DNA from 2 places in the Terribacillus sp. DMT04 genome. Region 2 is predicted to be linked to the other one. Evidence: riboswitches for the same ligand, from Rfam matches in the RefSeq annotation. Region 2 holds a riboswitch; the other holds the start of a gene.

Region 1 (4,590 bases), 1.6 Mb from region 2:
CCCATTTTGCTACTTCGTCCCCATTCTGGTTAATGAAAATAATAATAGGAATCGACCGGCTTTTTCCATTCGTCAAGTACTGATCCATCAATTCCAGATTTTGATCACGATAGAGAATGCTGACTTCAATTGCGCCAGCTTGGGCGATATGGTAGAAAATCGGTAAGTTCAGCATTGCATCACCGCACCAGTCTTCCGTTAGTATGATCGCCCGCAGTTTTTGCGTGCGAAGTATGTTGAAGAAGTCCGTATCTGCTGGCAGTTCATAGTGATCATAAATGTGCATTGCATTTTCTTTATGTGTTTGCATCGCGTCCAAGTACGCATCAATGCTTATTCCTTTATCAAACCATTCATTTAATGTCGTCATATTTCTCATCCTTTCTGCTGTTTAGTTTACCCGAGGAGTCGGCTAAACTAAACAAATAAGCTTCGCTTATGCTACAGTGTAAGCAGACTACATAAAAAAGGCGGATAGATATGCAGCTAGATAATCAAGATTTTCTAATGGAATTACTACGTACAGCGTCGCCATCCAGCTATGAGATGGAGATACAGAAAAAATGGATAAATGAATACGCGCCTTTCGCAGATGACATGCGCACGGATGTATCAGGAAATGCCATTGCAGTAATGAATCCGGAAGCAGACTTTAAAGTGCTGCTTGCAGGTCATTGTGATGAAATCGCGATGGTTGTGACTGGCATTGACGATAATGGATTTTTGCGTATTGACGAGATGGGGAGATTTAACGCTAAATCAGCATTGGGAATGACCGTGCAAGTTCTGGGCTATAACAAGACCATTCCTGGTGTTGTTGGTGTAAATGCCATGCATCTTGGCGGTGTAAAAGGAGATTTTGAGCTTCCAGATTTGTATATTGATTGCGGAGCAGTTTCTAAGCAAGAAATCGAGCAATATGTACAAGTAGGTGATTTGATTGTGTATCAGCGCCAGCCATCTGTCCTCATGGATCGCTATCTGACAGGACGCGGACTCGATAACCGCACCGGCTCTTTTATTGTTGGTGAAGTAATGCGCAGACTGAAAGAAGAAAAAGTGAATGTTGGCGTCTATGCGGTGAGTACGGTGAATGAAGAAACGAATATGGGAGGTGCTTATTTTGCAGCTGCAGGTATTCAGCCTGACCTTGCCATTGCTTGTGATGTAACATTTGCAACGGATCACCCTGGCGTGAACAAAAGGAAGGTTGTTGATGTCAGCTTGGATGGCGGTCCAGTTCTGGCTAAGGGAGCACCTATTAATCGAAAAGCGAACCAGCTGCTCGAGCAAGCTGCCAAAGAGTTGGCTATTCCGCTTCAATATGAATTAACACCTCGTCATACAGGCACGGATGCGGATAAGATGCGTTATGCAGGAAAAGGCGTTTCAACCGCACTTGTTTCGCTTCCTTTACGCTATATGCATTCACCAGTTGAAACGGTCAGCCTGCATGTCATTCAGCAGGAAATTGACTTGTTGGTAAAATTCCTGACAAATCTCTCTGGTGAAGAAAGTCTGAACCCATTAGACTTGTAAGCAAAGGGGTTGCAAATCTGCGGAAAGCAGGTATAATAAAATAATAAATCCATATCGATTCTATCTTCGGGGCAGGGTGTAATTCCCGACCGACGGTGACAGCAGAATATCTGCTGAAGTCCGTGACCCGCAGGGCAATTGTTCTGCGGCTGATCCGGTGCAAGTCCGGAACCGACAGTGAAAGTCTGGATGGGAGAAGATACGAAGCAGAAGAGGGATGCCAATTTGGCTATCCTTGCTTTCCGTACGGGTTCCGTATGTGAAACGTCTTCCGCTTATTTGCGTATATTCCAAGCCCCAGAGCATTATGCTCCGGGGCTTTTTAACGTAGATAAGCTGCTTCCCCTTCATCAAGAGTTAGAATCGATGAATATGATGAAGGAGGAGAACGACTATGCGTTCATCCAATTTAACAAAAACAATTACAATTGCTCTGATGGGAGCGATTAGCATGGTGCTCATGCTGCTCAATTTTCCGCTTCCCATGCTGCCTGCTTATTTGAAGATTGACTTTAGTGAAGTGCCGGTATTACTAGCTGCACTGCTGTTTTCACCAATGGCCGGTGTTGCAGTCGAAGCAATTAAGAACTTATTATATCTGATCTTTACAGGAGCGGGTGATCCTGTAGGTGTTGTAGCTAACTTTCTGGCAGGTATGATGTTTGTCTTGCCGGTTGCATATTTCTATCATACATTTAAAGCGAGCAAACGTACGCTCGTTTCCGGTCTCGCAACGGGTACGGTGGTGATGGCAATCGGAATGGGATTACTGAATTATTTTGTCGTGTTACCGCTTTATATCATGTTCGCAGGTTATCCATCCATGAGTCCAGAAGCGAAATGGCTAGCAGTCACTGCTGGTATTGTTCCATTCAACCTTATTAAAGGTATCATTATTGCAATTGTGTTTGTCCCGCTATTTGCAAAACTGAAACCATGGTTCGCGAAGCGGAAACGTTCTGGTTCTGCAGCAGCATAAAAAAGCTCCCGATGGGGAGCTTTTTTATTAGATGAAATAGTTGTTGCAAAGGCTACTTGTCCGTGCTACAATAGTCTAGCGATGAGCTGAATTGCATAAGTCGGTAAAGCACGTCTTAGACACGTGTGGATGTGGCCACATGGCTTTACACGCCGCAATTAACAAAGGCACCCTGCGAGGGTGCCTTTTCTTATGCTTATTTTTTTAAGCTCTTCTTGCTTCTTCTTCAGCTTGTTCTTCGACTAGTAAACGTGCTGTCGGTTCTGCCTGCAAACGTTCTTCTGGAATCGGCTTGCCGGATTTTTCACTTACGCCATATGTGCCTTCTTCAATCCGATCCAATGCATCCTCAATATCGCGTAAGCGTTCACGAGCGGACTCTTTTAATGTTTGTGCTGTTTCTCGGTCATGCAGCTCTGTGCCAAGGTCGCCAGGGTGGTTTGCAACGGTGGACATTTCACCGATTGAATCATCTGGGAATTCTTTCGCGCTGTTATAACTGTCGTTGCCCTCAATTTGTCCTTCTGCTTCTTCCTTCATAGTAAGCAATTGCTCGCGATAATTTTCCAATTTATTTTTATCCATTACTTTTCCATCTCCTTTACTGCCGTTTCGTTTTTACAGCTAGCGTGCAGCGTGCGATAGAGAGCAGGTCGCTGTTCTCATCCGAGATGTTAATTTGCCAAATCATTGTCGTTTTACCGATATGAATCGGGGTGGCGACAGCTGTCACGATACCTGATCGGACGCTGCGAATATGATTCGCATTAATCTCTAAGCCGAAGACAGCCTGCCTGGCTGAATCTGCGTGCAGATTTCCGCCGATGCTTGCTGCTGTTTCAGCTAATGCGACACTTGCCCCGCCATGTAAGTAGCCCATCGGCTGCCGATTATGCGGGCCAACTGGCATTTCCATGATCACTTGCTCTGGATTTGCTTCGATAACTCGCATGTGCAGCTGCTCCATCATTGTGTTTGAAAAATCCATTGTTACAACCTGCTTTCTGTATGTATTGTATTTCCCGTGCATTTCAACATTAAACCTATAGAAAAAAGCGGGCAGGCTGCCCGCTTCTTCATTAGAATGAAAATGGTACAAATTGCTGGATCAGCAGTGCAATCACAAGCAATAAACCATAAATCGTATTCGTTTGTCCAGTTGCTTTCATAGCCGGCATCATTTCAAGCGGCTGTGTTTTACCAATAAAGCCTCGGTATGCGTCACGCGCTTTCTTAATAGATAGGAACGTGATAACTGCCCAAATTGGCAGCAATCCGACTGCGATGTACACAGCTGTAATCACATAGCTGACAGCAAAGCAGATGCCCATAAAGGAAACTCCTTTTGGACGGCCGAGTAAGATAGCTACCGTTCGTCTGCCATTTGCTTTATCTCCATCGTGATCTCGCAAGTTATTTGCGAAATTGATGCAAGAAATAAAAATGGTAGTCGGAATGCTGATCAGTACGACACTTCCAGTCAAATCTGAGGTCTGGATGTAATACGTGATGCAAATGATAATAGCACCCATGAATACGCCGGATGTTAATTCGCCAAACGGTGTATAAGAAATAGGGTAGGGACCGCCTGTGTACAAATAGCCGCACAGCATACATGCAAGCCCAATCAAAGCGATATACCAGCTGGACTCTATACAAATATAGATGCCTAACAGCATGCTGATGGCATAAAAGACCAGCGCAAGTGTCAATATAGTTTTCGGCTTAATACCATCGCGTACAATTGTACCGCCGATTCCGACAGACTGTTCATTATCCAGCCCGCGGACAAAGTCATAGTATTCATTGAACATATTTGTTGCGCATTGGATCAGGATACAAGCAAGCAGCATGGCTCCGAAAAGCAGCCAGTTGATTGATCCATCTAATGCAGCAAGCATCGTTCCGATGAAAACAGGCACGAAGGATGCTGTCAATGTATGTGGACGCATAAGACGCCACCACACCTGAAAGCCATCGCGCTCATTCAGTGCTTGGCGCACATTATCGTTTCCGATAGATTGCATAGTACTTTCTCTCCTTATAAATGCAGAGCATTATATCATATTAAT
Region 2 (4,590 bases):
AAGGTGACATTAATACAGCCGATCGGCACCCAAGCCAGACCGTAAAGGGTGATGCTCAGCCACGTCCATGGAACAAAAGCAGCAGCAGCCCAACTTGCAGAGGCTAATAAGACAGTTACAATTGTTGCTTTTCCGATTGGCAGCTTGCTAAAGGAAGAAGCGAGTAATGCCCCTATTAACGCACCGCAGGACATGGCTGCAAGATAAAAACCATAAACAGCCGCTCCTTGCCGCTCATCTGCAAATGCTGGCATAACTGCCAATGCTGCCCCTATTGCTAAGTTACAAAGAATAGCACCCAGCAGCGTGGCAGCCATAATTGTGCTAAATAAAATAGACAAACCTTCTTTTAATTCTGTAAAGTAGGTGTGCAGCACAGTACGCGTATTTTCAGTATTTTGGGATTGCGCTTTTTGGTGTGGGATTCTAAGGAAGCTGAACAAAAGGAAAGCAATACAAAAAGTGAAAGAATCGATGATGAATAATAAAGCAGCGCCAAAAGCGGCAGTCAGTATGCCGGCAATAGCATTGAAGATTAAATCTACACCTTGGTAAGCAAAAGAGAATAAAGCATTTCCCGAAGGAAGCTCTTCTTTTTTCAAGACCATCGGCAAAGCTTTTACCTCTGTCGGGTAAGCAAAAGCGTCGATGCAAGTTAGTATCGGCATGAGAATGAGAACGAGAGTGACCGATAGGAAATCAAACCAAGCAGCAAGCGGAATCAGCAGAACAAGGACAGCTTGGAGCGCCTGGGTCCACAGCAGGGTCGCGCGTATCGGCCATCGGTCGACGAGCGGACCAATTAAGAATTGCAGCACATTCGGAATTTGTGTCAGAAATCCGGCCAGCCCTGTGTAAAAAGCACTGCCGCTCAGTTCATAGACAAGCCACATGGCAGCAATAAAGTAGATGCTGTCACCAATGTTCGTGACAATTCGACCAGAGAAAAGCAAACCATAGTTTCGTTGTTTCAAGATAGCGTGCATACCTCTTACTCCTCCCCGTTTAAATCTACCTGATCAAATGACGGTTCATCAATTTCAAATCCAAAGGCAGAAAAGTAATAAAGTTTCCCATTTGGGTCTTTTTCGGCTGCATCGCTTTTTTGACGAAGCTCTTGCATCAAATCAAATAAACCTTGCGTGAACGCTTTAAAATCCGCTTCTGTAGCACTAATTTCCCAAATACTGCCGATTGCTTCCCAATCTTTTGGGTCAGTAGATCCAGCAGCTTTAGCAAAAGCAGATTCGGGAGCACTTAGTATCGCTGTTTTCGTTTTATTCGCCATTTGCACAAATAGCTGCCGCGTCGATTCACTCAATGCTTCTGCGTACGGAAGCAAATCTTCTGACGGATAAAACCCTCTGGCTGTCGCTCGATAAAATTTCTGCATAATGCCATTTTTCTCCTCGGTGCGAATAACCTCTATTAAGCTATTTTTCTCTAGTTCTTTCAAGTGGTAATGGATTTTTGGCCGGCTGATTTCAAGCAGGGCAGCAAGCTGCTGCCCGGTATAAGAGGTTTCTACCAGTTTCATAATAATCTCTGCTCGCAGCGGGTCACTAATTGCTTTTAGCTGTTCGTAAGTGGTTAATGCCAATACTTGTTTCATCGGTACACTCCTCTGTAAACAATTTTTAAACGGTCAACTTTATTTTACAGACTCAGTTTACTGATCTTTCCAGATAGAGTCAATATAATTTTCAGATAATTTTCTCTCTGTACAACACGATAAAGAATATGTTAATGTTGTAAGCAATCGAATAGGTTTTCTCTTGGGGCAGGGTGAAATTCCCGACCGGCGGTGATAGGCAGCTTAGCTGTCTTCAGTCCGTGACCCGTTATTATAACGGTGGATTTGGTGAGATTCCAAAGCCGACAGTATAGTCTGGATGGGAAAGAGGAAACGGCGTGCTATCCACATGCCAACATGAGCTTTGTCACATGACAATAGCTTGTTTTCGCTATAATTTTTAAAGCCAAGGCCCCAGAAGCAGTTATTCTGGGGCTTTTTATGTTAGCTAGTATGGTTAATTGGTGTAAGTGAAATGTCTGCTCTTGCCGAAACTATAACAGAGACCACTTATACCCGTACCACCCCCAATAAACCGTCACATTGCCCCGAGACGGTCAAATTCCCATTCGTAGTGACTTATAAATTGGTTTGCCCCTAGTCGGATAAGCAGAAACGAGGAGGAGAATCTGTGTTTACTGGAATCATTCAAGAAGTAGGCAGTATGATTGCTGTGGAAAAACAAGAAGAGGCGATGCAGCTTACGATTGCCAGTGAGAAGCTCACCAAAGATATGCATATTGGCGACAGTATTTCTGTTAACGGTGTGTGCCTCACCGTCACAGCGTTTACCCCGCATAGCTTTCAAGTGGATGTGATGCCCGAAACATTTCGGTCCAGCACGCTGTCCGGTTTGCACAGCTCTGATGCAGTTAATCTGGAGCCCGCGCTGCAGCCTGCAGGCAGAATGGGCGGTCATTTTGTAAGCGGACATGTAGATACAAACGGAATGATTACCAACATTCGCGAAGAAGCAAACGCCCGTTATATCAACATTTCAGTAGGCGAAGGTCTCCAATATTTAATGACAAAAGGATCTATTTCGGTAGATGGTGTGTCCTTAACAGTTTTTGAGGTAGGAGAAGACAATTTTACGATTTCTCTAATTCCCGAGACAAGGCAAGCGACGATTTTAGGAGATAAGCAGGTTGGTGATCATGTGAATCTTGAGTTTGATCAGCTTGCCAAGTATATGGAGCGGCTGCTGAATCATCAGAAAACAGCAGAGCCTGCAGGGATTTCGAGAGAGACTTTGGAACAGAATGGATTTTTAGATTGAGGAGGGCTGCATGGTGAAAACGACCATCGAGCATGCATTGGAATATTTGAAAAGCGGAAAGCCGATTATCGTCACCGATGATGAGAAGCGAGAGAATGAGGGGGATTTGCTCGCATTGGCAGCATACGCCACGCCGGAGACAGTTAATTTCATGGCTTCTGTCGGAAAAGGTCTGATCTGTGCGCCTATTTCCCGGGAAATTGCTGAAAGGTTGGATTTGCCCCCGATGGTAAATGCCAATACAGATCCGCATGGGACAGCATTTACAGTAAGTGTCGATCACAAGGATTCCACAACAGGTATTAGTGCATTTGAACGCGCGCATACAATTGCAAAGCTTGCGGATAACACGAGTAAACCGGCAGATTTCCAGCGACCTGGTCATATCTTTCCGCTTATCGCGAAAACAAACGGCGTTCTGGAGCGACCAGGACATACAGAAGCAGCAGTTGATTTAGCAAAACTAGCAGGAACAGCAGAAGCTGGCTATATTTGCGAGATTATGAAAGAAGATGGCTCTATGGCTCGTATGCCTGATTTAGAAAAGCTAGCAGCTGTGCATAAACTGCCGTTAATCACGATTGAAGATTTAATTGCGTATCGCCAGGGAAATAAAACAAAGGTTTTATAACAGAAAATTTATCGAACAATAAAGGAGCATTCAAATGGTAAACACAATTGAAGGAAATGTAGTAGGTTCAGATTTAAAGATTGGTATTGTTGTAGGCAGATTCAATGAATTTATCACAAGCAAACTGTTAAGCGGTGCTATTGATACATTAAAGCGTCATGGTGTAGACGAAGCGAAAGTAGACGTAGCCTGGGTGCCGGGTGCATTTGAGATTCCGCTAGTAGCAGATAAACTTGCTGGAACTGGAAAATACGACGCAGTTATTACATTAGGTACAGTTATTAAAGGCTCGACACCTCACTTTGATTACGTCAGCAATGAAGTCGCAAAGGGTGTAGCAGGCGCAGCAAATAAAGCGGGCATTCCAATTATCTTTGGTGTGCTAACGACAAACACGATTGAACAAGCAATTGAACGTGCAGGCACAAAAGCGGGTAACAAAGGTGCAGAAGCAGCAGTATCAGCGATCGAAATGGCAAACTTGTTAAAACAAATCTAATTCATTGAGCAGAGGAGATTCTCTGCTCTTTTTTATTTCCGGAAAATAATGTATATTTTGGTGGGGGTGTACTATGCATATACACTATGAAACGGCAGGAAATCAGGCAAAACCGGCATTATTGCTGATACATGGCCTAGGCTGGACGAATAAAATATGGGAACAAGTTTGTGACCAGCTTAAAGAGAATTTTTACATTATTATGATTGATTTACCGGGGCATGGAGAAAGTGAAGAAGCAGATAATTATGATTTTCAAATGATTGCTGATTGTATTCATAACCGAATTTCAACAATACATGTTAATTCGTTATATGTTGCAGGCAGTTCCTTGGGAGCAGCCGCAGCACTTGCATATGCTAGCAAGTACAGCACAAAAGGTGTACTGCTTATTGATGGCGGGTTTGCAGCTTTGAGTCAAATAAAGGATCTCTGTATAGATGATATGACGTTTGAAGCACCTTCTGCTTCCGTACTGAAAACGATGCACGCTTATTTACAGTATATGAGACAAGATGATCCCGAATTATGGAATGAGCACATTGCAAGCGCAGCAGCTGACCAAGTAATTTTGAATAAAGAAACAGGTGCTTATCAATTAAAAGCTT

The links. A riboswitch is a leader RNA that binds a small molecule or an ion and turns the genes downstream of it on or off. The one in region 2 is predicted to bind FMN.
Region 1: it holds a riboswitch for FMN, as region 2 does, so the genes downstream of both, KS242_RS12210 (ECF transporter S component) here and ribE (riboflavin synthase) in region 2, are expected to answer to the same signal.

Annotation. Positions count from the first base shown of each region.
Region 1 covers NZ_CP077639.1:2,309,888-2,314,477, reverse strand. Annotated here, with positions in the region: gene KS242_RS12220 (thioredoxin family protein) at 1-370, opposite strand, end outside; gene KS242_RS12215 (M20/M25/M40 family metallo-hydrolase) at 481-1,539, shown strand; FMN riboswitch at 1,598-1,744, shown strand; gene KS242_RS12210 (ECF transporter S component) at 1,934-2,518, shown strand; gene KS242_RS12205 (TraR/DksA C4-type zinc finger protein) at 2,723-3,103, opposite strand; gene KS242_RS12200 (hotdog fold thioesterase) at 3,120-3,506, opposite strand; gene KS242_RS12195 (1,4-dihydroxy-2-naphthoate polyprenyltransferase) at 3,598-4,545, opposite strand.
Region 2 covers NZ_CP077639.1:497,625-502,214, forward strand. Annotated here, with positions in the region: gene KS242_RS02720 (MFS transporter) at 1-986, opposite strand, end outside; gene KS242_RS02725 (ArsR/SmtB family transcription factor) at 992-1,612, opposite strand; FMN riboswitch at 1,768-1,908, shown strand; gene ribE (riboflavin synthase) at 2,205-2,852, shown strand; partial or broken gene ribB (3,4-dihydroxy-2-butanone-4-phosphate synthase) at 2,863-3,477, shown strand; gene ribE (6,7-dimethyl-8-ribityllumazine synthase) at 3,518-3,982, shown strand; gene KS242_RS02745 (alpha/beta fold hydrolase) at 4,056-4,590, shown strand, end outside.